DNA from 2 places in the Pantoea brenneri genome. Region 2 is predicted to be linked to the other one. Evidence: predicted binding sites of a transcription regulator. Region 2 holds the regulator's gene; the other holds the start of a gene.

Region 1 (15,029 bases), on a different contig from region 2:
GGCGAGGATTCAGTTCGCATTTACTGTTTCCTTCCATATTATCTTTCCCGCCATCACCATCGGCCTCGCCAGTTTCCTGGCAGTGCTTGAAGGGATGTGGCTGAAAACCCGCGATCATACCTATCGCGATCTCTACCATTTCTGGTCGAAAATCTTCGCCGTTAACTTCGGTATGGGCGTGGTATCGGGTCTGGTAATGGCGTATCAGTTCGGCACCAACTGGAGCGGCTTCTCGCAGTTCGCCGGCAGTATCACCGGCCCGCTGCTGACGTACGAGGTCCTGACCGCTTTCTTCCTTGAAGCGGGCTTCCTTGGCGTCATGCTGTTCGGCTGGAATCGCGTCGGTCCCGGACTGCACTTCTTTGCGACCTGCATGGTGGCGCTGGGCACGCTGATCTCTACCTTCTGGATCCTCGCCTCGAACAGCTGGATGCACACACCACAGGGTTACATCATTGAGAACGGTATCGTGGTACCGCAGGACTGGTTTAAGATCGTCTTTAACCCGTCGTTCCCGTACCGGCTGTTCCATATGTCCGTGGCGGCCTTCCTCGCCAGCGCCTTCTTTGTTGGATCGTCAGCAGCCTGGCATTTGCTGAAAGGCAAAAACAACCCGGCAATTCGCAAAATGTTCTCAATGGCGTTGTGGATGGCGCTGATTGTCGCGCCGATTCAGGCGATGATCGGTGATGCGCACGGTCTCAACACCCTGGAACACCAGCCAGCAAAGATTGCGGCGATTGAAGGACACTGGGAAAACCCGCCAGGCGAAGCTACCCCGCTGATTCTGTTTGGTATCCCGGATATGGAGCAGGAGCGCACCAAATATGCGCTGGAAGTGCCTTACCTCGGCAGCCTGATTCTGACCCACAGCCTGGATAAGCAGGTCCCGGCGCTCAAGAGTTTCCCGAAAGAGGACCGGCCGAATTCCACCGTGATCTTCTGGTCATTCCGCGTAATGGTGGCGATGGGGCTGCTGATGATTACTCTCGGCGTGCTTAGTCTGTGGCTGCGTTTCAAAGGGCGTCTGTATGAGTCTCGTCCTTTCCTGTGGTTTGCACTGCTGATGGGTCCTTCAGGTCTGATTGCGATTCTGGCGGGATGGTTTACCACAGAAATCGGCCGTCAGCCGTGGGTGGTGTATGGCGTACAGCGCACCATTGATGCAGTCTCGGCGCATGGCGATCTGCACATGAGCATCAGCCTGCTGGCCTTTATTCTGGTCTACAGCTCGGTATTCGGCGTCGGTTATCACTACATGATGCGTCTGATTAAGCAGGGACCTGAAACCGGCGAAGGACACATTACTGAGCAGGGTGGTCCGGGCCAGAAGAAAACGCCGGCGCGTCCACTTTCGGCTGCCACATTTAAGGATGGAGACCACTAAGATGATCGATTTTTCAATTATCTGGTTCGCGATTATCGTCTTCGCCACCCTGATGTATATCGTGATGGATGGTTTCGATCTCGGCATCGGCCTGCTGTTCCCGTTCAATAAGGACGCGGGTGAACGCGACATGATGGTGAATACCGTCGCGCCCGTCTGGGATGGTAACGAAACCTGGCTGGTGCTGGGTGGGGCAGGGCTGTATGGCGCGTTCCCGCTGGCCTACTCGGTGATTGCCGATGCGCTGTCGATTCCGCTGACGGCGATGCTGATTGGCCTGATTTTCCGTGGCGTCGCCTTTGAGTTCCGTTTCAAAGCGGTAGAAGGGCACCGGGCATTCTGGGACAAGTCGTTCATTGCCGGTTCGATCATCGCGACCTTCAGCCAGGGTGTGGCCGTGGGCGCAATGCTGGACGGTATCCCGGTCGAAGGACGTCACTTTGCCGGTTCCGCGATGGACTGGCTGGCACCTTTCCCGCTGTTCTGCGGCGTCGGTCTGGTGGTGGCGTATGCGCTGCTGGGCTGTACCTGGCTGATCATGAAAACCGAAGATGAACTGCATCGCAAAATGTCAGCGCTGGCGACGCCGCTGGTGATTGCGCTGCTGGTGATTGTCGGCATCATCAGTCTGTGGACACCGTTTGCACACGCAGATATCGCGCAACGCTGGTTCAGCAAGCCTAACCTGTTCTGGTTCCTGCCGGTTCCGGTGCTGGTACTGCTTTGCTCGTGGGGTATCGTGCGGGCGATTAAACGTCAGGCGCACTATTCGCCGTTCCTGCTGACGCTGGCGCTGATTTTCCTCGGCTTCTCCGGCCTCGGGATCAGTATCTGGCCTAACATCATTCCGCCGTCCGTCACCATCTGGGCCGCCGCGTCACCGCCGCAGAGTCAGGCCTTTATGCTGGTCGGTAGCCTGCTGATCATTCCGATGATCCTTGGCTACACCTTCTGGAGCTACTACGTGTTCCGTGGAAAAATCAAAGCAGACGCAGGATATCATTGATATGAAAACCGAGCTCAGCAGCATGAAAGATCACAATGAGTCCAGGGCTCCGTGGTGGAAACGCGTGATGTGGCTGGTGGTTATCTACGCCGCAAGCGTGCTGGCACTGGGCGTTGTCGCTTCACTGTTCCGCATGATGATGACCGCCGCTGGGATGCGCAGTCACTGATTGTTACAGACTGTCGCCATCTTTACGGCGACGGTGCACAGGTAAGGCTGACTTCGGTCAGCCTTTTTTAATTAGTCACCTAAGCAATTAATGCGAAATCGTCGCCAGGAGACCGCTCCGGTCAGGCCTTTCCTTACAGACGGTCACATTTTTTGTTATCCTTTTGTGACAAATATCACCCTTCAATCCGCGTCGTAAATCGCCATCATGCTCAGTCAGGCCCTTAAGAAACAGCACATTAACGCTCTGGTAGAGTGGATAGAAGCCCATCTGACCGACGACATCAACATCGATCTGATCACCCTCAAATCGGGCTATTCCAAATGGCACATGCAGCGCATGTTCAAGGAGATGACCGGGCAAACGCTGGCCGCTTACACCCGTAAACGACGCCTGACGATGGCGGCGATGGCGCTGCGGTTGACACGAATGCCGCTGATCGACATCGCGGTACGCTTTGGCTTTGATAACCAGCAGAACTTTACCCGGGTGTTTAAAAGCCATTTCTCCCTGACGCCCGGCGCGTTTCGGCGCATTCCTCATCTACCGGTGAAAAACTTCCATGGCCGGATTCCGGTGCGTTCGCCAATTGAACGCGCAGCGCTGGTTGAGCGGGATGATGATCTGCTTCTGTGTGGCGAGACGCTGGAGTGGGAGTGCCAGTTTGGCGAGTATATTGCCGATCATCAGCATCGGGTGGCCGAGCAGGCGCGGCGGCTGGTGGCGCTGGCCGGCAGTCAGGCCCGGCACGGCTGGCTGGGTTTTCAGTATGGTCCCGGCCACTCATCGGCTGAGCAGCAGAATATCAGCCTGTTTCAGGCGCTGGAGCCGCAGCATGCGGCGCTGCTGGAAGGGCACCGTGAAACCTGGAGCGAGACGCGTGGATTGTATGCGCGGATTGACTGGAGTGGCACGCCCGAGCAACTGACCCGGTTCATTGCGGATATCTACTATCTGCACCTGCCGACGCTGGGCGTGGCGCGTCGCCAGGGCAAAGATCTGCTGCAGCTGGATTTTGCGCTCTGTAAACCCGACTGGCTGAGCGGTGTTTTTTCGATTCCGGTGACTCCAGCCTGAGAGTCAGCACGCTGCGTTAGCCCGATTCGGGCGGCATCAAAGCGACAAATGCATATTCCGTGCGGTAAACCGTGACAAACCGCACGATTTTATAAAATAACTTACCATTCTGGCGTAAAATCCTTCACCGAAACCCTGCTGTGCTCCATTCATCGTGCTTTCCTGGCGGGGCTGAAACAATCATCTGCATTTCTGGCCATTCCTGGCTAAAAACGATAAACGAAGAAAATTATGCGACGCTCAATGTTGTTCCTTATTTCAATGCTTTCGGCATTGCCTATGCTGGCTGCGGCTCAACTGGCAGAACCGTTCTCGCCACCCGCCGGGCTGCACCCGCATTCACAGATCTCTCAGCACGAAATTCTGGGCGACGGCCAGCTGCCGCAGCATAGCCAGAATAATCCTGCCGCATCCGGATTTAACGACACGCTGTAACCGTTCTGCCGGTAATCGAGTGACCGCCCGTTCACAGGCGCGGCGGGCATTACCGGCAGGATAACCCGCCTGTCACCTGCTGTGACGGTGATAGCGCGTCCCGTCGACCTCGCTCCTGTCTATAGCGCCACCAGCCGGTTATCAATTCGGTTTGCTTCTCCTGCCATCGCTGATCTGCACCTGATACTGACTCTCCGCTCTCGCCCGTCATCTGACGGCTGACCAGCCTTTTCGATCCTGACATGGTTGCCTGAAGGCGATTCAGATGCGCAGCCCGGGCGTAAAATATATCTTAATCCCGGTCGATCGCATTTTTCGTCATTGTGTTGAAGATATATCATAGCTAACCTGAGCCACTCAGATGAGAATGATTTTGATTCCATAATTTAGCTGATGCCCTGACGTGACGGGCATTCACCCCGTTTCAGGAGAGATCTTTTGCCAAACCCTAACTCTGATCGCCTTCCTCAGCGCGTCCGTAACGAACTGCGCTTTCGTCATATTCAGGTAGCGAGTAAAACCAACATTGCCGGTAACTTCTGGCGCATCGAATTCAGCGGCAGCGATCTGGCGGGCTTTACTTCGCCGGGCTTTGACGACCACATTAAGGTCTTCTTTCCTGCCACCGCCGGTGAAACGCCGGTACTGCCGCAGATTACTGACCAGGGGATTGTCTGGCCAGACGGTTTGCGTCCGGCGGCCCGTGATTACACGCCGCTGGCCTTTGATGGCGTCTCATCGCTGACGCTCGATTTCTATATTCATCAGCATGGCGTCGCCAGCGACTGGGCGAGCCAGGCGCAGATCGGTGACAGTCTGATCGTCGGTGGCCCGCGCGGCTCGCTGATTGTACCGACCGATTACGCGTTCCAGCTCTATGTCTGCGACGAAACCGGCCTGCCTGCTTTTGCGCGTCGTAAGCAGGATGCCCGCGCCCAACAGTTGCACCTGTTTGCCTATGCCGATCAGGCCACCGGCCGTGATTATTTAACCGATACGGCGGGGGTTAATCTGAACTGGCTCGGCAGCGGCCAGATGCAACTGGCGCAGCTCAGCCAGTTGACCGCCAGGCTGGATCAACTGGCGATACCGTCGGAAGATTACTTCATCTGGCTTACCGGCGAAGGCGAATTTGTTAAGGCGCTGAGCGATTACTTCACCACTCAGCGCGGCGTAAACAGCGACTACGTGCGGGCCGTGGCGTACTGGCACCAGAAGTAAGCGGGTCCGCCGCCTGTGTTGAATTTTGCCAGGTGGCGGACTACCATCAATCTCCTTTTCTTCTCTCCGGGCAGGCAATGAAAGACCATTCAGCATCTTCATCTGGCGATCAACCCACGCGCGCAGGCGGTTGCGGCAGCCGGCGTAAGCGGCGGGAAAAAATGCTGGAGGCGAGTGATATTCGTCTGCTGATGCTCCATTTTCTGGCGCAGAATGCCGCGCACGGCTATGAGCTGATCAAGTCGGTAGAGGAGTTGTCGAAAGGGGAGTATACGCCCAGTCCGGGCATCATTTACCCCAATCTGACGCTGCTGGAAGAGATGGAGGCGATTGAGGTGGTGGATGCGCAGGCCACCCGTAAAGCGTACCGGCTGACTGAGGCTGGTGAGGCGCTGCTGGCGGCCAACCGCGACCCTATTGCCAGCCTGATCGCGCGTTTATCGTCGCTGGCCATTCTGGTCAACAACCGCAGCATTCCGGCGGTAGAACAGGCAATTCACGACCTGAAAATGGCGCTCAATACGCGACTGGCGCAGCAGGATATCTCTGAGGCCGCGCTGCAGACGCTGATCGCGGCGCTGCAGGACGCGGCAGAAAAAATCACCCGCAGCTGAACGTTCTCCCTGGCGGGTTGCCAGCGGGCAACTTAGCTCACTTCAGACTTGTGCTTATCAATGTGACCCAGCGTACGATCCGGGAAACAGATGTCACGCACCCGCTGCTTCAGGCTGGTGGCGTCAGGGAAGCCGCCATCCCGTTTACGCTCCCACAGCAGATGTTCATCAAGGGTAATCTCAAAGATGCCGCCGGTGCCCGGCCTGAGCGTCACTTCCGCCAGATCGTCAGCGAAGGTGTGCAGCAGTTCCTGTGCCATCCACGCTGAACGCATCAGCCAGTTGCATTGCATACAGTAGTGGATAACGACCACAGGTTTTTGTGCCATAACTCTATTCCTTTAACGTATTGATAAATTACCGGTTAATTGTAGTTAACAAACTGTGCGCTGCAAGATAGAGTTAAATGTAAATAAGATTGATAATGATTAGCAATTGCATTAAATTCCGGATCATAATTTATAGTCAGAAATAAGTCCGATTTTACGGCTTTTGTGCCAGGCCGTTTTGATGATGCCAGTAAGCAAGTGAGCGAATACTAACAATTAATCAGGTAATTCGCGCCCATGTCACTACTTTTTCAGGGATTGACGCAACAGCGTCTGTTTAAACTGGCATTACTTGCCTCTGCCATCCACGCCACCTGCAGTTATGCCGCGCAGAGTGAATCTGCTCTGCTGGCGCGCACCGATAACAGCCAAAGCCCGTCCGAAACGGTGATGACGGTTACGGCGACCGAAATTAAAAAACAGGCGGGCAGCAAAACCAGCCTGTCGGCGGCCGATCTGCAACAGCGTGGGGCCACCGATTTTGGCTCAATCATGCGTTATGAGCCGCTGATCAGCGCCACCGGCTCGCAGGGCGGATCGTCAGCCGGCAAGAGCGGCTTTGATCGCGCGGGCTATACCGGCTACAACATTCGCGGACTGGAAAGTAACCGGGTCGGGCTGGATGTGGATGGCATCCCGTTACCCCAGGCTACCGGTCGCAGTTACGTCGGACGTGCCGGGCTGGACAGTTTTGGCATTGGCCGGGACTACATCGACCCTTATCTGTTTGGCCGCATCGACATTGAAAAGGGCGCTACTGCGGTGGATCAGCCCAACACCTCGATTGGCGGCAATGTCTCGTTCCGCAACAAATCCCCCGACGATTACCTGCGTCCCGGCAAATCGACCTATTTTGGCTACCAGAGCGACTACGATTCCGCCAGCCGCAGCTGGCATAACGGCCTTACCGCCGCGGCAGGCGACGATGAGCTGCGCGGTATCTTTGTCTACAGCCGCCGCGACGGCCAGCAAACCCGCAATAACAGCGGCACGCTGGATGCGTATCCTGCTAACTGGCACTCCGACGCCTTTATGAGTTCCGGTATCTGGCAGCCCAACGATGCGCATCAGCTGAGCGCCACCCTCGACTACTACCACAAAACCAATCACAGCCATTACGACAGCTGGGATACCTCAGGCTATACGATCTGGGGTACCGCACAGCAGCAGAGCGATACGCGGCGCTGGGGCATCAGCCTTGCTGATGAATACACCCCTTACAATGAGATCATCGACAGCCTGACCAGCCGTATTTACTGGCAACAAACTGAGGCGCACGACAATACCCTGATGCCGTCGAGCGCCACCGCCTGGCAAAACGTCTATTCCGATTACAACAGTGACACCTACGGAATCGACACCCGGGCGACCAAAACCCTGGGACGTCATGAGCTGAGTGGCGGACTGAATGCGCGGCAGGTGGATACCGAGCGGCCGTTCCGTCAGTCGCCGGCCCCCAGTGTTTATAGTGTCATCATGCAGCCGCAGGCCAACAGTCGCAGCTATACGCTGGGCGGCTACCTGCAGGACAAAATCAATTTTGATGCTGACGGACATAAAGCGGCGCTGATCCCCGGGGTGCGGGTGGCATACCAGAACACCAAACCGCGTGATGTCGGAACGCTGACCACCAACAGCAGCGTACTCGATGCCAGTGAAGTCTCCGCGCTGTACGGTTCGGCCAACACCGATACTCAGGTGTTACCGTCGATCGCCTTCCAGTACGATCTCACGCCTGGCCTGATGACCTATCTGCAATATACCCGCGGGGCGCAGTTCCCCAATGATACCCAGCTGTATGGCTCATGGAACCTCGGCTCCAGCTATGCTGGTACCGCGCAGTACGCGCTGATTGGTAACCCGGATTTAAAAACCGAGACCAGCAATAACTATGAGTGGGGCGTGAAAGGCCAGCTGACCGACGGTATTACGATTAATGCCGCGGCGTTTTATAACGACTACAAAAACTTTATCGCCTTTACCCGCTACAGCCGCGCGGCAAATCCGGGTAAGTTCGTTAATGTCCCCAGCAACATCTACACCACTTACCAGGCGGAGAACCGCGATAAAGCCTATATCTACGGCGCGGAAATCAGCAGCAAAGTGAACTTCGGCAGCTGGTTCCAGCAGGTGGATGGCCTGAGCGCCAGGCTGGCGTTTGGCTACACCCAGGGGGCGGCAAAGTCGAGCTACCTCGGCGACCGCTATATCGACCTGGAGAGTGTGGCCCCGATGAAAGCGATTGTCGGACTGGCCTGGGATGATGATGCGCGCGGCTACGGCGCGGCCGTCACCGCCACCTTCGTCAAAGGCAAACAGGCCAGCGCCACCAACCGTAACAGCTATGCCAATAGCGGCGGCAGCCTGACCGGATCCAGCACCGACTACATGCGGGTACCCGGTTACGGCATGGTGGACATGACGGCTTACTGGCGGATGACGCCACAGGTCAGGCTGAGCGGCGGGCTATATAACATCACCGATCGTAAATACCGGGATTACCTCAGCAGCCGTGAACTGACCAGTGCCACCCAGCAGGAACGCAACGATCAGGCGCTGGCGGTGATGCCGGGCCGTACTTTCCAGTTGGGCGTTAACGTCGATTTCTGATCACTGATGCCCGGTGCTGACGCCGGGCATCATCATGGGAGCACATCATTATGAATTCTGTTTATCAGCACTATCTCGCCCTGAAAGGCGAACAACCGAAAAAATATGCCCGTGACCTGGCGGCGTTGATCGGTATCAGCGAAGCGGCGCTGTGCGAGGCGCGAATCGGGATGGATGCCCGGCGGCTGAAGTGCGACTTTCCGGCACTGCTGAAAGCGCTGGAGTCGGTCGGCCAGACCAAAAGCATTACCCGTAACGCCTATGCCGTCCATGAACAGCTCGGCGAGTACAAAAACCTGCAGCTCGGTGCCCATGCTGGGCTGGTGCTGAACCCGCGTGCACTGGATCAGCGTCTGTTTGTCGCCCAGTGGCGAAGCGCGTTTGCCCTGCAGGAGCAAACCGCACAGGGCGAACGGCACAGTATTCAGATTTTCGATCGCCACGGTGATGCGGTACTGAAGATCTATGCGACCGATCAGACCGACCAGGCGGCGTGGCAGGCGTTGATCGCCACGTTTACCGAAGCCAGTGCGGCACCGCTGCAGGTGGAACCGGTCGCTACCGTCGCTCTTAACCCTGCGATCGATGCCGCTGCCGTCGATCGCGAATGGCGCGCCATGACCGATGTACATCAGTTTTTCAGCCTGCTCAGGCGGCATAACCTGTCGCGCCAGCAGGCGTTCCGCGCCGCCGGTGACGATCTGGCCTGGCAGACCAGCAACGATGCGCTGGCGCGTCTGTTGCAGATGGCGCAGCAGGCAGGTAACGAAATTATGATTTTTGTCGGTAACCGGGGCTGCACCCAGATTTTCACCGGCGCGATCGACAGGCTGGTGCCGATGGAAAACTGGCTCAACGTCTTTAATCCTCACTTCACCCTGCATCTGATGGCGGACCAGATCAGCGAAAGCTGGATCACCCGCAAACCGAGTGGCGATGGTTTTGTCACCAGCCTGGAACTGTTTGCTGCCGACGGCACGCAGATCGCCCAGTTGTACGGGCAGCGTAGTGAAGGCACGCCGGAACAGAAACGCTGGCGCGAGCAGATCGAGGCCCTGCGCGCGGCGGGAGCAATGGCATGAAATGGCTGACTCTGCTGGGCCTGCTGCTGGTGCTGCCTTCGCTGGCGGCGGAGCGGGTGGTATCGATTGGCGGTGACGTCACCCAGATTATCTATGCGCTGGATGCCCAGCAGCAGCTGGTGGCGCGCGACAGCACCAGTCTGCGCCCGGCGCTGGCCACCCGGCTGCCGGATGTCGGCTACATGCGCCAGCTCAATGCCGAAGGGATTCTGGCGCTTAAACCGACGCTGGTGATCGCCAGTGCGCAGGCTAAGCCGTCGCTGGTATTGCAACAGATTGCCCAGGCCGGGGGACGGGTTGTCACGGTCAGCGGCGAGAACAGCCTGCAGGCGATCCCGCAAAAAATTATCACTATCGGCCAGGCACTCGGCCATCAGAGCGAGGCGCAGGCGCTGGCACAGCAGGTAACGCAGCAGATCAGCCAGCTGCCACAGCAGACGCTGCCGGTGAAGGTGCTCTACATTATGGCCAACAGCGGCATGAAATCGATGGCGGCGGGTAAGCAGACCGCTGCTGATAGCGCCATCCGCAGCGCCGGGCTGGAGAATGCGATGGGCAGCGTGCCGCACTATCAGGCGCTGTCGCAGGAAGGGGTGATCGCTGCCGCGCCGGACCTGGTGGTGGTGGGTGAAGAGGGGTTGCAAACCATTGGCGGCGAACAGCGTTTGTGGCAGCTGCCCGGCCTGGCGCTGACGCCAGCCGGTCAGCAGCATCGTTTACTGGTGATCGATACCCAGGCGCTGCTGGGCTTTGGTCTGGATACGCCGCGGGCCATCGTCCGGTTACGTCAGGCTGCGGAATCTCTGATGCATGAACGGTAATACGCTGCGCGGGCTGGCGCTGATGACCATTATGCTGCTGGTATCCATGGTGCTGGCGGCCAACCTTGGCGCGATGTCCCTGTCGCTGCGCGCCCTGTGGCAGGCACCGCTCAGCGATATGATCTGGCAAATCTGGCTGAATATCCGCCTGCCGCGCGTACTGCTGGCGGTGCTGATCGGCATGGCGCTGGCGGTGTCGGGCGCAGTGATGCAGGGCGTGTTTCGTAATCCGCTGGCCGATCCGGGTCTGCTCGGCATCAGCAGCGGTGCCGGTCTGGCGGTGGCGCTGGCAATCATTGTCCCGCTGGCCCTGCCGCCGTCGCTGGCGCTGTGGCTGCCGATGATCGCCGCGTTTATCGGCAGCCTGCTGGTGACGCTACTGATCTTCAGTTTCAGCCGGCTGGCGCGCGGCAACCTGTCGCGGCTGCTGCTGGTGGGTATCGCCATTAATGCGCTGTGTGGGGCGGCGGTCGGCGTGCTGTCGTGGCTGAGCAACGATCAGCAACTGCGCCAGCTGTCGCTGTGGGGAATGGGCAGCCTGAGCCAGGCGCAATGGCCGGCGCTGCTGATTTGCGCGGTGCTGATTTTACCGGCGCTGCTGCTGTTACAGACCGGGGCGCGCCAGCTGAATCTGCTGCAGGCGGGGGAAGAAGATGCCCATTACATGGGCGTTGATGTGAAACGCACTCAGCACCAGTTACTGATCCTCAGCGCGCTGCTGGTCGGCACCGCGGTTTCGGTCAGCGGGGTGATCGGCTTTGTCGGCTTAGTGGTGCCACACGTGATGCGTTTTTGTCTTGGCAGCGATCATCGCTGGCTGCTGCCCGGCTCGGCGCTGGCCGGGGCGATCCTGCTGCTGCTGGCCGATACCCTGGCGCGCACGGTGGTGGTGCCGGCGGAGATGCCGGTCGGCCTGCTCACCAGCCTGATTGGCGGGCCGTGGTTTCTCTGGCTGATCCTGCGTCAACAGCGAGGCATCGAATGAACGAGTTACTGCAGGCCACGGATCTCTGTTTATTCCGCGACGGCAAGGCGATTATCGATCGGCTCGACGTGACGCTGACGGCCGGTGAGATGGTGGCGCTGATAGGCCCTAACGGTGCCGGTAAATCGACATTGCTGCGCCTGCTGACAGGCTTTCTGCCGCCCGATCGGGGGGAATGTCGTCTGGGTGCGGCCCGGCTGGCGGACTGGTCTCGCCATCAGCTGGCACGCCGCCGGGCAGTGATGCGTCAGCAAACCCAACTGACCTTTTCTCAGTCCGCCGAATCGGTGGTGGCGATGGGACGCGCGCCCTGGCCGGATACCGGCAGTCGACAGATTGTGGCTGAGGTCATGCAGCTGACCGGCTGTGATTCGCTGGCACAGCGCGACTACCGCCAGCTTTCCGGCGGCGAGCAGCAGCGGGTGCAACTGGCGCGGGTGCTGGCACAGCTATGGCAGGATGGCGCGCCGCGCGGCTGGCTGTTTCTGGATGAACCGACCTCGGCGCTGGATCTCTTCTGGCAGCAGCAGACGCTGCGTTTATTGCGACAGCTCACCCGTGGCGGTGAGCTTAGCGTCTGCGCCGTGCTACACGATCTGAACCAGGCGGCGTTATGGGCCGATCGCATCCTGCTGCTGCACGCCGGCAGGCTGGTGGCGCAGGGTACGCCGCAGGCGGTGATGACGGAAGCGACGCTGACCCGCTGGTATCAGGCCGAGTTGCAGGTCACGCAGGGGGCGGGCGGGCAGCCGCATATTCAGCTGCGGGTTTAGGCCGTTTCGCTTTTAAAACATTGTGTTGCGAAGTTATGTCTTGCCAGTTTTGCGCCATACTTGTGTTCCTGGGTGAGTTATTAAGGAGACAATAATGGCGCAATCATTAGACCAAACCGCTAAACAACTGGGTGAAATTTTACTCTCTTCCGGACTTCATCTTGCCACTGCCGAATCCTGTACCGCCGGATTGATCAGCATGACGCTGGCGGCGGTGGAGAACAGCGGCAACTTTTATACCAGTGGCTTTGTCACCTATAGCGAGAATGCCAAAATCCGCCTTCTGGGTGTCCGCCCCTCGACGCTGGAGCAGCACACGGCGGTCAGTGAACAGACGGTGCGGGAGATGGCGCAGGGTGCCTGTGCGCGCTCCGGCGAGCCGGTCGGGCTGTCGATCAGCGGCTATGCCGGGCCTGATGGCGGAGAAGATGGTACGCCGGCGGGCACCATCTGGTTTGGCTGGGTATTGCCGAACGGCCGCGACTACGCCGAGTGCCATCAGTTCAGTGGCGATCCCAAATCGGTGATGGAGCAGGGTGCGCAGTTCGCGCTGGAAGGCCTGATTAAACGGCTTCAGCTGCCGGTGGAATAAAGGCGCAATGCTGCGCCTTATCCGGCAGGGGTAATTGCCTTAGCGACAGTCGACGATCAGACGGCCACGAACTTTGCCATCCAGCAGGTCCTGAGCCCCCTGGCGGGCTTCGCTTAAGGGGATCACCTGCGTCAGCTGGCTCAGCAGATCGCTATCGAGCAATTCCCCGAGCCGTTGCCAGGCTTGCTGGCGCTGCGGGATCGGACACATCACACTGTCCACGCCAGCCAGCGTGACGCCGCGTAAGATAAACGGTGCAACGCTGGTCGGCAGATCCAGTCCCTGCGCCATTCCACAGGCGGCGACCGCACCGTCACGCTGGGTCGCGGCCAGCACGTTGGCCAGGGTGTGGCTGCCGACGCTGTCTACCGCTGCCGCCCAGCGCTCTTTCATTAACGGCTTACCGGGCTGGGAGAGTTCGTTGCGGTCAATAACCGAAGCTGCACCCAGCGTATCAAGCAGATAAGCGTGGTCGCTGGCGCGCCCACTGGAGGCCACCACCTGATAGCCGAGGCGGGCCAGCAGGCTGACGCTAAAGCTACCGACGCCGCCGCTGGCACCGGTCACCAGCACCGGACCGCGATCTGGCGTAATGCCCTGTTTTTCCAGCGCCATCACGCACAGCATCGCGGTCAGGCCTGCGGTGCCAATCGCCATGGTTTGCAGCGGGCTGAGCGTGGCGGGCACTTCCACCAGCCAGTCGCCGGTCACACTGGCTTTCTGCGCCAGGCCACCCCACTGTTTTTCGCCCACGCCCCAGCCGGTGAGCAGGGCGACGTCGTCCTGTTGCCAGTCGGGATGGCGGCTGGCGGTAACCCGTCCAACAAAGTCGATACCCGGAACCATCGGAAACTGACGCACGATCGGACCTTTATTGCAGATCGCCAGCGCATCTTTATAGTTCAGGGATGAGTAACTGACGTCGAGAGTGACATCGTGGTCGGGCAGTTGAGATTCGGGAAGATCTTTCAGCAGAGAACGGTAACCCTGTTCGTCATTTTCAATGACCAGTGCCTTGAACATGCAGCCTCCGGCAAAATAGGAAAGAGGGGAATAAGTTTACGCCTGGTGGCGTGATTACGGTAGGGACTGGGTCGCTAACGGCTGGCCGCGCCGCTCTCCCCGGCTGCAACGTCGAACTGATTAGCGAAAGAGGTATGCATAAATCAGCATATAATTCAGCTAATTAGTCGAATATTTCAGGTTTAATATTATTTAAGTCAATTAAAACAGCGGTTTGCGATTTTAATGGTTTGACTAATTAATTGCTTTCTGCGGCTTGTTCGCGCCAAAAAAAGATGACATCATGACCGCCACTTTTTTGCACTCTCTTATCGCTTTCAGAGGACGTTGCCATGTCCGGTTCACCGCGCACTCGCTCTGGTTACCGTTCGTTTTTTCCGGCTTACGCCCGATTATTCTCCGCTCCGCCGATCACGTTCTGCATCACCATGCGGTGAGGCCAGTCTGGCGCTGGCTGCCGGCTATCGGTAAAGATGACGTATTACCGATCACCGGTGGCTGAAAGCGGCCGCATGCCCCTGTTTGACATTATCCGCCGGGGAGATCTCCCCATTGCTGTGCCTCTGGCACTCACGCCCTGACGTTAGGGATTTGCCTTATGACTCCACTGAAAATTGCTGCCAGCGCCGCGGTGGCGCCCAATCTGACTCTTAACACTGCGCGCGACGTGGTGACGCTGGATAACACTGACTTTACCGATGTGGCGGCGGTGGTCGTCTCACTGGCAGATACCCGCAGTGGCGTACTCGCCCTGTTGCGCCACACCGGCTTTAATCTGCCGGTATTTGTGGCTAACGCGTTTGAAGAAGAGGTGATGCATCTGCCTGGCGTCAGCGGTGAACTGAACGGTGAACCGCAGGACTGGATCGCATTGGAAGGCGCCGCGCAGGCGTATGAAGCGGCTC
Region 2 (15,029 bases):
CGCCTGTCGCGGCGCCATGTCGTGCTGCTGCCACTGTTTCGGCGTGGCGAGATAGAGCGCAATCACCTTTGCCTCGCTGTCGCGGCAGGCAGCATGCAGCGCCAGATTGTCGTTGAGGCGTAAGTCGTTACGCAGCCAGACCAGATGGGTGGTCATAACACTCCTGAATTATTGTCCGTAACGTAAACACAACGCTTCCGGATAGGGATCGAAATAGCGTTGCTCAGCCAGCCATGGATGCGGGAACTCCGCCATGTAGTGCTTCAGAATGGTAATCGGCACCAGCAATGGTTGGGTGCCCTGGCGGTAACGATCAATCAGCGTCGCCAGTTCCTGCCGCTGCGGTGAACTGAGCTGGCGGCGGAAATAACCCTGAACGTGCATCAGAACGTTGGTGTGATTACGACGCGAGGCGGGTCGTGACATCAGCGCCATCATGCGATTACGGTATTCGAAGGCGAATGCTTCCAGTGAGTCCCACTGGTTCATTGAGGCGACAAACGGCCCCAGCTCGCGGTATTTCTCCTGCGAATGGGCCAGCATCAGTAATTTATAGCGGCTGTGGAAGGCAATCAGACGGTGACGGGTCAGGCCGCTTTGCCACATCTGATTGAACTCATGCAGAGCGCAGATACGACCAATGAAATTTTCGCGCAGCGCAGGATCGTGCAGTCGTCCATCCTCTTCCAGCGGTAACCACGGCATTTCACGCTGCAGGAATTCAGCAAAAATGCCGGTACCGGCTTTGCGATTGTTGTTGGTGTCTGGCTCGTAAACCCGCACCCGCTCCATGCCGCAGCTGGGGGATTTGGCGCACAGGATATAGCCTGACAGATGATGCAACGATTTCACGCGCTCGGCCGACCAGTCACGCATCCGGTCAGTCACCTCTTCCCCGCCATCTTTGCTGAAGCACAGATGCAGTTCCTCATCACCCTGATTAACCAGGCGTAAGGCTGGGCGCGGCGTCGGCAGACCAATCGCCATTTCAGGGCAGATCGGCTCGAAACGCACAAAAGGCGTGAGGTCTTCGGTAGCGAAAGTAAGGCGCTTGTGTCCACCGTCAAATCTGACGCTTTCACCAAGCAAGCAGGCACTGATTCCGACCGGGATTTTTTCGCTCATACTTGTACAACCTCCGAAATCTTGTAGAGGTTTAAGTGTAGCGTAAATCAGCCAGGAAGACAGCGTTAAGCCAGGGAAAAGCGCGGTGGTTTTAAGAAAAAACGCAAAAAAAAGCCTGGTCCAGTGACCAGGCCGATTCAGCAGATATCCGTCTTACCAGAAAGCGCCGCCAGCGGCTTCGGCTTGCGCCAGCCATACCGGCTTGGCGCTGGTTTTGCACCACATCCGATGCAGATAGCTGTAGAAGCGAGCGCGGTCGCGACGGAACAGCATCACGGGTAACGCAACAACGCCGAGAAGGACCACCAGCGTGCGACGCAAAATGATTTTGGAACGTGGATAAGCCTGATACATGGTTATCGCCTCCCGGAGAGTTATAAGGTTCGAATGTGATCTGTGTCTAAGATTACGCCTGATTGTGTAATTTTACTACTCATCAGACCACTTATTTACCCGAAAATGTGTCGTTTAAGAATTAACCTGTAATTAAGTTACACAGATGTTATTTCTTGGTTATGCTCAGGTTGAAATGAACCCGGCGTAACCGGCACGGACGGCAGAAAAATTTGTTGGTAAAGTAGCGCATCACTGTTTATTCAAGGCAGGTTTGCGTGACCACGGTTTTGATCGTTGAAGATGAAAAAGAGATCCGCCGTTTTGTGCGGCTGGCGCTGGAAAATGAGGCACTGAAAGTCTTTGATGCCGATACGCTGCAGCGCGGCTTGATTGAAGCCGCCACCCGTAAACCCGATCTGGTGATCCTCGATTTAGGCCTGCCGGATGGCGATGGTACCGACTTTATCCGCGACCTGCGCCAGTGGAGCGCGATGCCGGTGATTGTGCTGTCAGCACGCAGCGACGAGCAGGATAAAATCGCCGCGCTGGATGCCGGTGCTGATGACTATCTGACCAAGCCGTTTGGTATCGGTGAACTGCTGGCTCGCGTCCGGGTTGCACTGCGGCGGCACAGCAGCCAGCAACCCGACGCCCGCGTCACCTTTGCGGATGTGAGTGTTGATTTTGCTGCGCGCCGGGTACAGCGCGGCGGCGAGGAGATTCATCTCACCCCGATTGAGTTTCGCCTGTTGAGTATTCTGCTGAATAACGCGGGCAAAGTGCTGACCCAGCGCCAGCTCCTGAGCCAGGTGTGGGGACCGAATGCGGTGGAGCACAGCCACTATCTGCGCATCTATATGGGGCATCTGCGGCAGAAGCTGGAAGCCAACCCGACCCAGCCGGTGCATCTGCTGACGGAAACCGGTATTGGCTATCGCTTTATGCCATAAAAAAAGGCGCCAGAGGCGCCTTTTTCATTGCCCGATTTCTCAGGCGTTTTTCAGTACTTCGCTGACAATCTCTACCGCTTCTTTCTCAATCTGCGCGCGGTGTTCCGCACCCAGGAAGCTTTCACAGTAGATTTTGTAGGCGTCTTCGGTGCCTGACGGACGCGCGGCGAACCAGCCGTTGTCGGTCATCACTTTCAGGCCACCAATCGACGCGCCATTACCTGGCGCAGCGGTCAGACGCGCGGTAATCGGGTCGCCCGCCAGCGTATCGGCGCTCACCATCTCAGGTGACAGCTTCGACAGCGCGGCTTTCTGGGCAGACGTTGCGGACGCCTGCAGACGGTTATAGCTTGGCGCACCAAAGCGCCCGGCCAGTTCATCGTAATGCTGCTGCGGGTTTTTACCGGTGACAGCAGTGATCTCTGCCGCCAGCAGACACATGATGATGCCGTCTTTATCGGTTGACCATGGCGTGCCATCGAAACGCAGGAAAGAGGCACCGGCGCTCTCTTCGCCGCCGAAACCAAAGCTGCCGTCATACAGACCATCAACAAACCACTTAAAGCCAACCGGCACTTCCACCAGCTTACGGCCGATGTCGTTAACCACGCGGTCGATCATCGCGCTGGACACCAGCGTTTTACCAACGGCGACATCCTGGCCCCACTGTGGACGGTGCTGGAACAGGTAGTTGATTGCCACTGCCAGATAGTGGTTTGGATTCATCAGGCCTGCCGGAGTGACAATACCGTGACGGTCATAATCCGGGTCGTTACCGAACGCCAGATCGAACTTGTCGCGGTAAGCCAGCAGACCGGCCATGGCGCACTCAGAGGAGCAGTCCATGCGGACCACGCCATCTTTATCCAGATGCATAAAGCGGAAAGTCTGATCGACAGCGTCATTTACCAGCGTCAGATCCAGCTTGTAGTGCTCGGCGATACGCTGCCAGTAAGCAATACCAGAACCACCCAGCGGATCAACACCAATTTTCAGACCGGCTTTCTGAATCGCCGGGAAGTCGATGACCTGCGCCAGACCTTCAACGTAAGGCTGGATCAGATCTTTCTCGACCACGTGGCCGCTGGCCAGTGCCTGATCGATCGGCAGACGTTTAACTTCTTTCAGGCCATCTTTGATCAGCTGATTCGCGCGATCTTCAACCACTTTGGTGACGTTGGTATCAGCCGGTCCGCCATTAGGTGGATTGTACTTGATGCCGCCATCTTCCGGTGGGTTGTGTGAAGGCGTGATCACAATGCCGTCGGCCAGTGCGCCACCGGCTTTGTTGTGCTCAAGAATGGCGTTAGAGATGGCAGGGGTCGGCGTATAGCCATTATCCTGCTGCACAATCACATCCACGCCGTTCGCCGCCAGCACTTCCAGCACCGACAGGATCGCCGGCTCGGACAGCGCGTGGGTATCTTTACCCACGTAGCACGGACCGGTGATGCCGTTCTTTTTACGCTCTTCTGCAATCGCCTGCGCAATCGCCAGAATGTGCATCTCGTTGAAGCTTTGACGCCCTGCGCTACCGCGATGGCCAGAGGTGCCAAACTTCACCGCATGTTCCGGGTTCGCCACGTCGGGCTGCAGGACATAATACTGTGAGGTTAATTGTGCAACGTTAATCAAATCGCTCTGCTGGGCGGGTTGCCCGGCACGGGGGTGATTGGCCATTGGCGCTTCTCCCTGACGCTTCAGTTTAAATGGTGCCGCAAACTTTCTCAGTCAGTTCCTGCGGGAACTGCATTGAGAGCATGATGTGTTCGATCATGCTGCATTTGCGACCGGTATTGGTATTGGTGATCACCCAGTACGGTGTGCCGGGTACGTGCTTCGGCTTAGTATGGGTGCCATTTTGCAACAGCGTATGCTCATCACCCGCAAAATAGACGCGGGTACGGCCCTGCAGTGATGCAGTTGCCTCAGCAAAGGCTGCGGTATCAAGACGATAGAGCGTTGACAAGATTAGCATAAAGCGATTAACCGCCCGCTTCTGCTCCGCATATTCATCAGAAAGCATCAGTTCACGCATCGCGCGTACCCGATCCTGCGGACGTGAGCCAGCCACGGCAGGCTGAGTCTCTTTCGCCGCACCGGACGCTGCATTTTGTGCCGGCGCAGCAGGTGCTGTCTGACCGGCCGTGAACTTCAGCATACGACGCAGAATGTCGGATGCGCTTTCACCAATGTGTTGCGTGTGGCTGGCAATATAACGGTAGAGCTCTTCGTCAACTTCGATCGTTTTCATCTTATTCCGTACGGTTCTTTCTCATGACAGAACCACTTGTTTCCTGAAAAGCCCTAAGCAAAGTTTGGCGATTCGAAGGGTGAGCGGGTTCTAACATGAGGATTATAAAGTTAAATTCAGGCGGGTTGTTAGCAATCAAACGGTTTACGGGCAAAAGTCAGAATATGTCCTAATGCCGCCGGAACCGGCGCGCCTGAAAAGGTGAATCCATGATAACCTAAGCTTAGGTCTCAAACTTAAGAACTTTGCCATGATTTTGAACGCCCGTCTGCAAACTGAACAATCCCCGACTGATTCCCTGCCCATCCTGCTGATCCACGGCCTGTTCGGAACGCTGGATAACCTTGGCGTGCTGGCTCGCGGGTTAAAAGATGCCGCGCCGGTACTGCAGGTTGATGTCCGCAACCATGGATTATCACCGCGATCCGATCAGATGAACTACGCTGTGATGGCACAGGATATGTTAGAGACGCTGGATGCGCACGGCATCGATCGGGTGGCGGTAATCGGTCATTCGATGGGCGGCAAAATTGCCATGACCATGAGTGCGCTGGCGGCAGATCGTATCGAACGTCTGGTGATGATCGATATTGCGCCGGTGGATTATCAGACCCGCCGCCACGACACCATTTTCGCGGCGATCCGCGCGGTAACGGAAGCGGGCGTGACTTCCCGCAGTGAAGCCGCGCAGGTGATGCGTGGCCTGCTTGATGAAGAGGGTGTGATTCAGTTCCTGCTGAAATCTTTCCAGCAGGGTGAATGGCGCTTCAACGTGCCGGTATTGTGGGACAACTACACCACCATTTCTGGCTGGCAGCCGGTTCCCGCCTGGCCGCATCCGGCGCTGTTTATTCGCGGCGGTGACTCCAGCTACCTGGATAATCAGTACCGCGAGGCGTTGATTACGCAGTTCCCGGCGGCTCATGCGCATGTGATCAGCGGCGCGGGACACTGGGTGCACGCCGAAAAACCTGATGCCGTATTACGCAGCGTCCGTCGCTTTTTTGCGCTTTAAAAGCAAATACCTGGCGGCAAATGTTTAGGATTGGCGTCCGGAGTTAGCGTGGAGTATGATGGCGCGCTAAAATTTTGCCGCCGGTCATTTTGCCGCGGTAACGGCCAATAATTTATAATCTGCGCGGCGAGCGTCTGGCGCCCGCACATTCAGTTTCACTAAGCCATGGCAAAAGAACACACTGACCGCACGACGCTCGATCTGTTTGCTGATGAGCGCCGCCCTGGTCGACCCAAAACCAGTCCGCTTTCGCGTGATGAACAGCTGCGCATCAATAAGCGCAATCAACTGAAACGTGACAAAGGGCGCGGGCTTCGTCGTGTCGAACTGAAAATGAACAGTGAAGCCGTCGAAGCGCTCAATATGCTGGCAGAACAGCGCAATCTCAGCCGTAGCGAATTGATTGAACAAATGCTGCTGGCGCAACTCAAACTGGATTAATGCGGGCAAAACGCACGCAGAGGCAAATGTCGAGGCTTTAACCGTTCCGCGGGTTTGTCTCGTCTGCTATTATTCGCTGAAATGTGCTGCGGCACACATCTCATCATCAGGATTTAAGAGGTTATTTTACTCATGGCACTCGTAGGCATCTTCTTTGGCAGCGATACCGGCAACACCGAAAACATTGCAAAAATGATCCAGAAACAGCTGGGTAAAGACGTTGCAGAAGTCCACGACATCGCGAAAAGCACTAAAGAAGATCTGGAAGCGTTTGACATCCTGCTGCTGGGTATTCCGACCTGGTATTACGGTGAAGCGCAGTGCGACTGGGATGACTTTTTCCCGACGCTGGAAGAGATCGATTTTAACGGCAAGCTGGTTGCCCTGTTCGGCTGCGGCGATCAGGAAGATTATGCCGAGTATTTCTGTGATGCGATGGGCACCATCCGCGACATCATTGAGCCGCACGGCGCAGTGATCGTGGGCCACTGGCCGACCGAAGGCTATCACTTCGAAGCGTCAAAAGGCCTGGCTGACGATACCCACTTCCTCGGCCTGGCGATTGACGAAGATCGTCAGCCAGAGCTGACCAATGCGCGCGTCGAGAAATGGGTTAAGCAGATTTTTGATGAACTGCAGCTCAAAGAGATCCTCGAAGCCTGAGGGTAGCCGACTCAATGTGAGCGCCAGCTCACATTGAGGCAACGGAAATTCCTATAGAAATAATAGCCACATTTTTTTAACTTTCTTCGTTTAATCTGTAGAATACCCGCATCGATCTTCCGCTTATTTTCTCTGGCAGCAGATAGGACTAAGCGAAATGTTAACAGACTCCTGCAGAAATCCTCCCCGGCTCGGTGACGTATCCCATACAGCCCATGGTGATTTAGGCACTCCCCTCGGTTTTCATTTCACTGCATCAGTTCTATAATGAGACGCAAATGAGAATGGGTATAGATCGACATTCAAGGCCAAGCGCCACAAAAGTGAATATAAGTAACAGGACAAAATCCGCATGACTGACAACAATACCGCATTAAAGAAGGCTGGCCTGAAAGTCACGCTGCCCAGACTGAAAATTCTGGAAGTGCTTCAGGAACCTGAGTGCCATCACGTCAGCGCGGAAGATTTGTACAAACGCCTGATCGACATCGGCGAAGAGATTGGTCTGGCCACCGTTTACCGCGTGCTGAACCAGTTCGATGATGCCGGTATCGTGACCCGTCACAATTTTGAAGGCGGCAAGTCGGTGTTTGAGCTGACCCAGCAGCATCATCACGATCACCTGATCTGCCTGGACTGCGGTAAAGTGATTGAGTTCAGCGACGAGTCGATTGAAACCCGTCAGCGCGAAATCGCCACCCGCCACGGCATCAAGCTGACCAACCACAGTCTCTATCTGTATGGTCACTGTGCACTGGGCGACTGCCGTGAAGATGAGACGCTGCACGATCAGTAAGTCTGACGCAGGCTGAAATAAAAAAACCGGTGAATTCACCGGTTTTTTTTTGTTCTTTTTTCGCTGTCGGCTCAGGCAACCAGCGTTTCCTGCAGATAACGCCAGCGCGGAATCGAGGTACTGTAATCCAGAATCGCCAGTGCGATGCGGCTCTGATTATTGCCGTTCAGCATCTGCATCTCCCGGTACTGTACGGTGACCTCTTTCTCCTGATGGGAAATGACCACGTGCTCGCAGGTTGCGATACGCATCCCTTCCCGCTGGCCCTGTAGCTGACGGAAAAGATCTTCCACTTCATTCAGGTTCAGCTGAGTTCCGCGCGGGGTAACCATGCGAAAATCGGGATGAAAATAGGACATCATCAGCTCGAAACTGTCATCAGAGCCGGCAGGTTGATTGAAAATACGTTCAATAAGTTGATGTAAAACGACGACACTGTGTTTGGCTTCCTGGGCGAGAACGGTCATTTTTTTTCCTTATATCACTCGCTGAGCTATGTCTGTGAGGGCATAGCCTACCTGAAAGCGGATAATTCACATCTGGTAATTGATTAATTTTTTTAAACTCAGATTTCTCTCACAACTTCGTAACAATCGCTGAAAAAGGCTTGCAGAATAAACCTCGGTGATGGCAAAAATCAGGACAATAAAAAAGGGCGATAAGTCGCCCTTTTGTCATTTTATCAGGTCAGCACCAACGATTATTCGCCGGCTTTAGTCCAGGTATCGCGTAAGCCAACGGTGCGGTTAAACACCAGCTGTGACGGCTTCGAATAGACGCTGTCCGCGCAGAAGTAACCTTCACGCTCAAACTGGTACGGCGTGGTGGCTTCCACATCGCGCAGGCCTGGCTCAACAAAGCCCTGTTTGATGGTCAGCGAGTCTGGATTGATCACCGACAGAAAATCGTCGGCTGCACCCGGATTTGGCACGCTGAACAGGCGATCATACAGGCGGAACTCGGCTGGCTGCGCGTGTTCTGCCGACACCCAATGGATCACGCCTTTGACCTTGCGGCCATCAGCAGGATCTTTACTCAGGGTATCAACATCGCTAGTGCAGTAGATGCAGGTGATGTTGCCGTCTTCATCTTTTGCCACCCGCTCAGCACGGATCACGTAGGCGTTGCGCAGGCGAACTTCTTTGCCCAGCACCAGACGCTTATACTGCTTGTTGGCCTCTTCACGGAAATCCGCCCGGTCGATCCAGATCTCACGGCTGAAAGGCACTTCACGCGTGCCCATCTCCGGTTTAGACGGATGGTTAGGCATGGTGATGCTTTCGTGATGGCCAGCCGGCAGATTTTCGATTACGACTTTCAGTGGATCGAGCACCGCCATAGCACGTGGCGCATTCTCATTAAGATCGTCACGGATGCACGATTCCAGCGACGCCATTTCCACAATATTGTCCTGCTTGGTGACGCCAATACGGCGGCAGAACTCGCGGATTGACGCGGCAGTGTAACCGCGACGGCGTAAGCCAGAAACGGTCAGCATGCGCGGATCATCCCAGCCCTCAACGTGCTTCTCTGTCACCAGCTGCGTCAGTTTACGTTTTGACATCACCGCATACTCAAGATTCAGGCGCGAGAACTCATACTGACGCGGGTGCACCGGAATGGTGATGTTATCCAGCACCCAGTCATACAGACGACGGTTGTCCTGGAACTCCAGCGTACAGAGTGAATGGGTAATCCCTTCCAGCGCATCAGAGATGCAGTGGGTAAAGTCATACATCGGATAGATGCACCACTTGTTACCGGTCTGGTGGTGTTCAGCGAATTTAATTCGATAGAGCACCGGATCGCGCATCACGATAAAGTTAGAAGCCATATCGATTTTGGCGCGCAGGCAGGCAGTGCCTTCGGCAAACTCACCGCTACGCATTTTCTCGAACAGCGCCAGGTTCTCTTCCACGCTGCGATCGCGATACGGGCTGTTTTTACCCGGCGCAGTCAGGGTGCCACGGTATTCGCGGATCGCTTCCGGACTCAGCTCATCAACATAAGCCAGCCCTTTATTGATCAGTTCGATGGCATAGTTGTAGAGCTGATCAAAATAGTTTGATGAGTAACAAACCTCACCGCTCCACTCAAAGCCCAGCCATTTGACGTCACGCTTGATGGATTCAACGAACTCCATATCCTCTTTGACCGGATTGGTATCGTCGAAACGCAGATTGCATTGCCCCTGGTAATCCTGGGCAATGCCAAAATTCAGACAGATCGATTTCGCATGACCAATGTGCAGATAGCCATTGGGCTCCGGCGGAAAACGGGTATGCACGCTGCTGTGCTTACCGCTCGCCAAATCTTCGTCGATGATCTGACGAATAAAGTTAGTTGGGCGGGCTTCAGCCTCACTCATCTCAAAAATCCTCAATACGAATAGCGGGTGATATGTACCACGAAGTAACGGAGTATGATCCACAAAGCGCCAGAGGGAAACAACCGTTTGTTCAGCCTTTAAAACAAAAAAGGCAGGAATCGCTTCCTGCCTTGTGGCTTCTGTTGCGGGGATTAGCCTTTCACTTGGTACAGCGGGGTTTCACCCGCCACGACCTTACCGCTGGCCAGTAACGTCAGGCCGGCAAAATCATCGCTGTTGCTGACCACCACCGGACTGACCATCGAGCGGGCATTGGCGTTCAGGAAATCCAGGTCCATCTCCAGTACCGGCTGACCGGCCGCCACGCTGGCGCCCTCTTCCACCAGACGGGTAAAGCCTTTACCCTCCAGCGCCACGGTGTCCAGCCCCATGTGCACCACAATCTCAACCCCGTTGTCGGTTTCCAGACAGAAAGCGTGATTGGTATTGAAGATTTTCACCAGCGTACCGGCAATCGGTGCAACCACCCATTTGTCGCTCGGCTTGATCGCCAGACCGTCACCCACCGCTTTGCTGGCAAAGGCTTCGTCCGGTACCGCATCCAGCGCAACGACGTCACCACTCACCGGTGCCAGCAGCGTGGCGATAACCCGTGATTCACTGTTCAGTACCGCCTGCGGCTTAACGGCTTCCGGTGCAGCTGCAGCTGCATTGCTGCTGGTGGCGGCTACCGGCCCTTTGGTCAGCACTTTTTTCATCGCCAACGCAATGCCTTCTGCCTGAGTACCGACAATAATCTGTACGCTCTGCTTGTTGAGGCGAATCACCCCGGACGCGCCGAGACGTTTAGCCACGCCCTCATTGACCTGCGCTGAATCATTAACGTTAAGACGCAGACGGGTAATACAGGCATCAATGCTGGTTAAGTTGTCTGAGCCACCGACCGCGCCAATATAGCGACGCGCCAGCGTTTCAGTTGCACTTTCACCGTTATCGGTTTTATCGACGTTGACGTCATAACCATCACTCTCATCACCAGCGACTGCCAGCTCACGGCCCGGCGTCATCAGGTTGAATTTTTTGATGGTGAAACGGAACACCACGTAGTAGATGACGAAGAACACCAGCCCCTGCGGGATCAGCATGTACCAGTGCGTCGCCAGCGGGTTACGGGTCGACAGCACCATATCCACCAGCCCGGCGCTGAAGCCGAAGCCGGCAATCCAATGCATGCTGGCCGCGATGAAGACGGAAATACCGGTCAGCACGGCGTGGATCAGATACAGCACCGGTGCCACGAACATGAAGGAGAACTCCAGCGGCTCAGTGATGCCGGTGAAGAAGGCTGCCACCGCTGCCGCCAGCATGATACCGCCAACTTTGGCGCGGTTTTCCGGCCGTGCGCACTGGTAAATTGCCAGCGCCGCACCCGGCAGACCGAACATCATGATGGGGAAGAAGCCCGCCTGATAGCGACCGGTGATGCCGACAGTTGCCGATCCATCAGCCAGTGACTGTGCGCCGCCGAGGAATTTAGGAATATCGTTAATCCCGGCCACATCAAACCAGAACACGGAGTTCAGCGCGTGATGTAAACCTACCGGAATCAGCAGACGGTTAAAGAAGGCGTAGATACCGGCGCCGACTGAACCCAGTTTCTGGATATGCTCGCCAAAACTGACCAGACCGTTGAATACCACCGGCCAGATATACATCAGGATAAAGGCGACTAAGATCATCAGGAACGACACCAGAATCGGTACCAGTCGGCGTCCGCTGAAGAATGAGAGCGCTTTAGGCAGCTCGACGTGGCTGAAGCGGTTATAGACTTCCGCCGATAAAATACCGACCAGGATACCAACAAACTGGTTTTCAATTTTGCCAAAGGCAGCAGGTACCTGCTCCAGCGGTATTTTCTGAATCATCGCCACCGCAGCTGGCGAACAGAGTGTGGTCACTACCAGGAACCCGACGAAGCCGGTCAGCGCTGCTGCGCCATCTTTATCTTTGGACATCCCGTAAGCGATACCGATAGCGAACAGCACTGACATGTGTTCGATGATGGCGGCACCGGATTTGATAAACAGCGCTGCCAGCGCATTGCCTGCGCCCCAGCTGACTGGATCAATCCAGTAACCGACCCCCATTAATATCGCTGCCGCTGGCAGGGTTGCTACCGGCACCATCAGTGCACGGCCAACGCGTTGTAAGTAACCTAACATTTACCCTTTCCCCCTATGAGCCTGGCTTGTCGCTCTGCGCCGCTTAATATTGTTATGTCGGCTGCAAAGACCTTATGACACTTCATATCACGCAGCGAAGTGTAATGATAAATTAATTCGCCTCGCAAATTAAAACCACCATAACTGTGACTTTTATCACCAAAAAACATCGATTACTGCGGCAACATCTGGCTATACCCGCAAACTTATTTTATGATCCGAAATATTAAGGCGCACTCAGGCCGTGGCGGGATGACAGAATCCGTTTAGGCTGATGAGTAACGCATTGGATTCGCGCGCCCCCTTTTCCATTTTCCTAATTGAGGTGAAACATGAGACTGATTCCTTTAGCTACACCAACCCAGGTCGGCAAATGGGCAGCACGCCATATTGTGAACCGGATTAATGCCTTTAACCCAACGGCAGACAAACCCTTTGTGCTGGGCTTACCCACCGGCGGTACGCCGCTTGAAGCTTACAAGCACCTGATTGAGATGCATAAAGCGGGCCAGGTTAGTTTCAGGCATGTTATCACTTTCAATATGGATGAGTATGTTGGCCTGCCAAAAGAGCACCCGGAAAGCTACCACAGTTTCATGTATCGCAACTTCTTTGATCACGTTGATATTCAACCAGAAAACATCAATCTTCTGAATGGTAATGCGCCGGATATTGACGCAGAATGTCGCCAGTATGAAGAGAGAATCCGCGCGCTGGGCAAAATTCACCTGTTTATGGGTGGCGTTGGCAACGATGGTCACATCGCCTTTAACGAACCGGCCTCTTCGCTGGCTTCACGTACCCGGATTAAAACCCTGACGCATGACACCCGCGTGGCAAACTCTCGCTTCTTTAACGGCGATGTCGATCAGGTACCAAAATATGCGCTGACGGTGGGTGTCGGCACCCTGCTGGACGCGGAAGAAGTGATGATTCTGGTTACCGGCCACGTTAAAGCTCAGGCGCTACAGGCGGCGGTCGAAGGCAACGTTAATCACATGTGGACCATCAGCTGTCTGCAGCTGCACCCGAAATCGGTGGTGGTGTGTGACGAGCCAGCCACCATGGAACTGAAAGTGAAAACCGTGAAATATTTCCGCGAGATGGAAGCGGAAAATATGAAAGGCGTGTAACTAAAAATTTGTCGTACCTGCTGTTGCCCCGGGCAGCGGCAGGTCAGGACGGGAGAGAAGAGATGTTCGCATTAGTTAATGGCCGGATTTATAGCGGCCACCAGATTCTGGACAATCACGCGGTGGTGATTGCCAACGGGCGCATTGACCGCGTGATCCCACGTGAGTCGCTGCCTGCAGACGTGGAGCAGCGTGATGTATCAGGTGCCATCATTGCGCCCGGCTTTATCGATCTGCAGCTTAATGGCTGTGGCGGCGTTCAGTTTAATGACGACATCGACGCGCTCAGCGTAGAGACGCTGGAAATCATGCAGCGCGCCAACGAAAAGTCAGGCTGCACCAGCTTTTTACCGACGCTGATCACCAGCAGTGACGAATTAATGCAGCGGGCGATCGAAACCATGCGCGCTTACCTGCAAAAACATCAGCATCAGGCGCTCGGGCTGCATCTGGAAGGTCCGTGGCTGAGCAAAGCGAAGAAAGGCACCCATAATCCGGCGCTGATCCGCCTGCCCGACGCCGCCCTGGTGCAATACCTGTGTGAAAATGCGGATGTGATCACAAAAGTGACGCTGGCCCCGGAAAATGCCGGCAGCGACGTGATTCGTCAGCTGACTGAAGCGGGTATCATCGTCTCCGCCGGGCATTCCAACGCCACTTACGAAGAAGCCAAAGCGGGCTTTTCTGCGGGCATCAGCTTCGCCACACACCTGTATAACGCCATGCCGACCTTTGCCGGTCGTGAACCCGGTCTTATCGGTGCGCTGTTTGATTCGCCTGATGTATACTGCGGCATTATTGCGGATGGTTTACATGTCCATTACGCTAACGTTCGCAATGCGAAGCGCATTAAAGGCGACAAGCTGATCCTGGTAACGGATGCCACAGCACCGGCTGGCGCGGCGATTAGCGAGTTTATTTTTGCTGGTAAAACAATCTATTATCGTGACGGGCTGTGCGTTGATGAAAACGGAACGCTGAGCGGTTCTGCCCTCACCATGATTGAAGCAGTACAGAACAGTGTGGAACATGTTGGCATTGCACTGGATGAAGCGTTGCGCATGGCGTCACTTTACCCGGCACGGGCGATGGGCGTGGAAAAGCAGTTAGGCTCGATCGAAGCAGGAAAAATCGCGAACCTGACTGTGTTTACGCGCGACTTTAAAATCATTAAGACGTTTGTCAACGGAGACGACGTCCTGAGCGAGTAAGCACTGAATGACCACTGGCGGCCAGTCACAAATAGGAAATGTCGATCTTGTTAAGCAACTCAATAGTGCGGCCGTTTACCGGCTGATTGATCAACAGGGGCCGATATCGCGCATTCAGATTGCCGAACTCAGCCAGCTTGCGCCCGCCAGCGTCACCAAAATTACCCGTCAATTGATAGAGCGCGGATTGATCAAAGAGGTGGACCAGCAAGCCTCCACCGGCGGTCGCCGCGCCATCTCCATCATCACTGAAACCCGCAACTTCCATACCATCGGCGTCCGACTCGGACGCAACGACGCGACCCTGACGCTGTTTGATCTGAGCGGAAAATCGCTGGCGCAAGAGGATTATGCGCTGCCGGAACGCACTCAGGAGACGTTGCAGCACGCGTTGTTCAACGCCATCAGCGCCTTCATTGAGCAGCACCAGCGCAAGATACGCGAGCTGATCGCGATTTCGGTGATCCTGCCAGGGCTGGTTGACCCGATTAACGGGGTGATCCGCTATATGCCGCACATCGCCGTCAGTCACTGGCCGCTGGTCGCCAGCCTGA

What was found. Region 2 encodes Fur, which represses iron uptake genes when iron is present. Its sites were predicted from a motif close to ATAATAATGAGAACNACTATCAA; they were not measured.
Region 1: the regulator Fur is predicted to act here: its motif matches at 6,322-6,344, upstream of AABB92_RS17345 (TonB-dependent receptor domain-containing protein).

Annotation. Positions count from the first base shown of each region.
Region 1 is NZ_JBCGBG010000004.1:253,045-268,073, forward strand. It holds gene AABB92_RS17305 (cytochrome ubiquinol oxidase subunit I) at 1-1,387, shown strand, start outside; gene cydB (cytochrome d ubiquinol oxidase subunit II) at 1,389-2,393, shown strand; gene AABB92_RS17315 (DUF2474 domain-containing protein) at 2,395-2,562, shown strand; gene AABB92_RS17320 (helix-turn-helix domain-containing protein) at 2,770-3,639, shown strand; gene AABB92_RS17325 (hypothetical protein) at 3,871-4,074, shown strand; gene AABB92_RS17330 (siderophore-interacting protein) at 4,513-5,295, shown strand; gene AABB92_RS17335 (PadR family transcriptional regulator) at 5,373-5,909, shown strand; gene AABB92_RS17340 (Rdx family protein) at 5,942-6,238, opposite strand; gene AABB92_RS17345 (TonB-dependent receptor domain-containing protein) at 6,476-8,848, shown strand; gene AABB92_RS17350 (hemin-degrading factor) at 8,899-9,930, shown strand; gene AABB92_RS17355 (heme/hemin ABC transporter substrate-binding protein) at 9,927-10,751, shown strand; gene AABB92_RS17360 (FecCD family ABC transporter permease) at 10,741-11,736, shown strand; gene AABB92_RS17365 (heme ABC transporter ATP-binding protein) at 11,733-12,509, shown strand; gene AABB92_RS17370 (CinA family protein) at 12,604-13,101, shown strand; gene acuI (acrylyl-CoA reductase (NADPH)) at 13,141-14,124, opposite strand; gene AABB92_RS17380 (ornithine decarboxylase) at 14,723-15,029, shown strand, end outside.
Region 2 is NZ_JBCGBG010000001.1:1,945,354-1,960,382, forward strand. It holds gene phrB (deoxyribodipyrimidine photo-lyase) at 1-156, opposite strand, end outside; gene AABB92_RS09125 (YbgA family protein) at 169-1,125, opposite strand; gene AABB92_RS09130 (DUF2517 family protein) at 1,279-1,479, opposite strand; gene kdpE (two-component system response regulator KdpE) at 1,737-2,411, shown strand; gene pgm (phosphoglucomutase (alpha-D-glucose-1,6-bisphosphate-dependent)) at 2,451-4,091, opposite strand; gene seqA (replication initiation negative regulator SeqA) at 4,117-4,665, opposite strand; gene ybfF (esterase) at 4,916-5,680, shown strand; gene ybfE (LexA regulated protein) at 5,846-6,121, shown strand; gene fldA (flavodoxin FldA) at 6,254-6,784, shown strand; gene fur (ferric iron uptake transcriptional regulator) at 7,137-7,580, shown strand; gene AABB92_RS09170 (hypothetical protein) at 7,652-8,047, opposite strand; gene glnS (glutamine--tRNA ligase) at 8,281-9,948, opposite strand; gene nagE (N-acetylglucosamine-specific PTS transporter subunit IIBC) at 10,101-12,131, opposite strand; gene nagB (glucosamine-6-phosphate deaminase) at 12,464-13,264, shown strand; gene nagA (N-acetylglucosamine-6-phosphate deacetylase) at 13,327-14,475, shown strand; gene nagC (DNA-binding transcriptional regulator NagC) at 14,483-15,029, shown strand, end outside.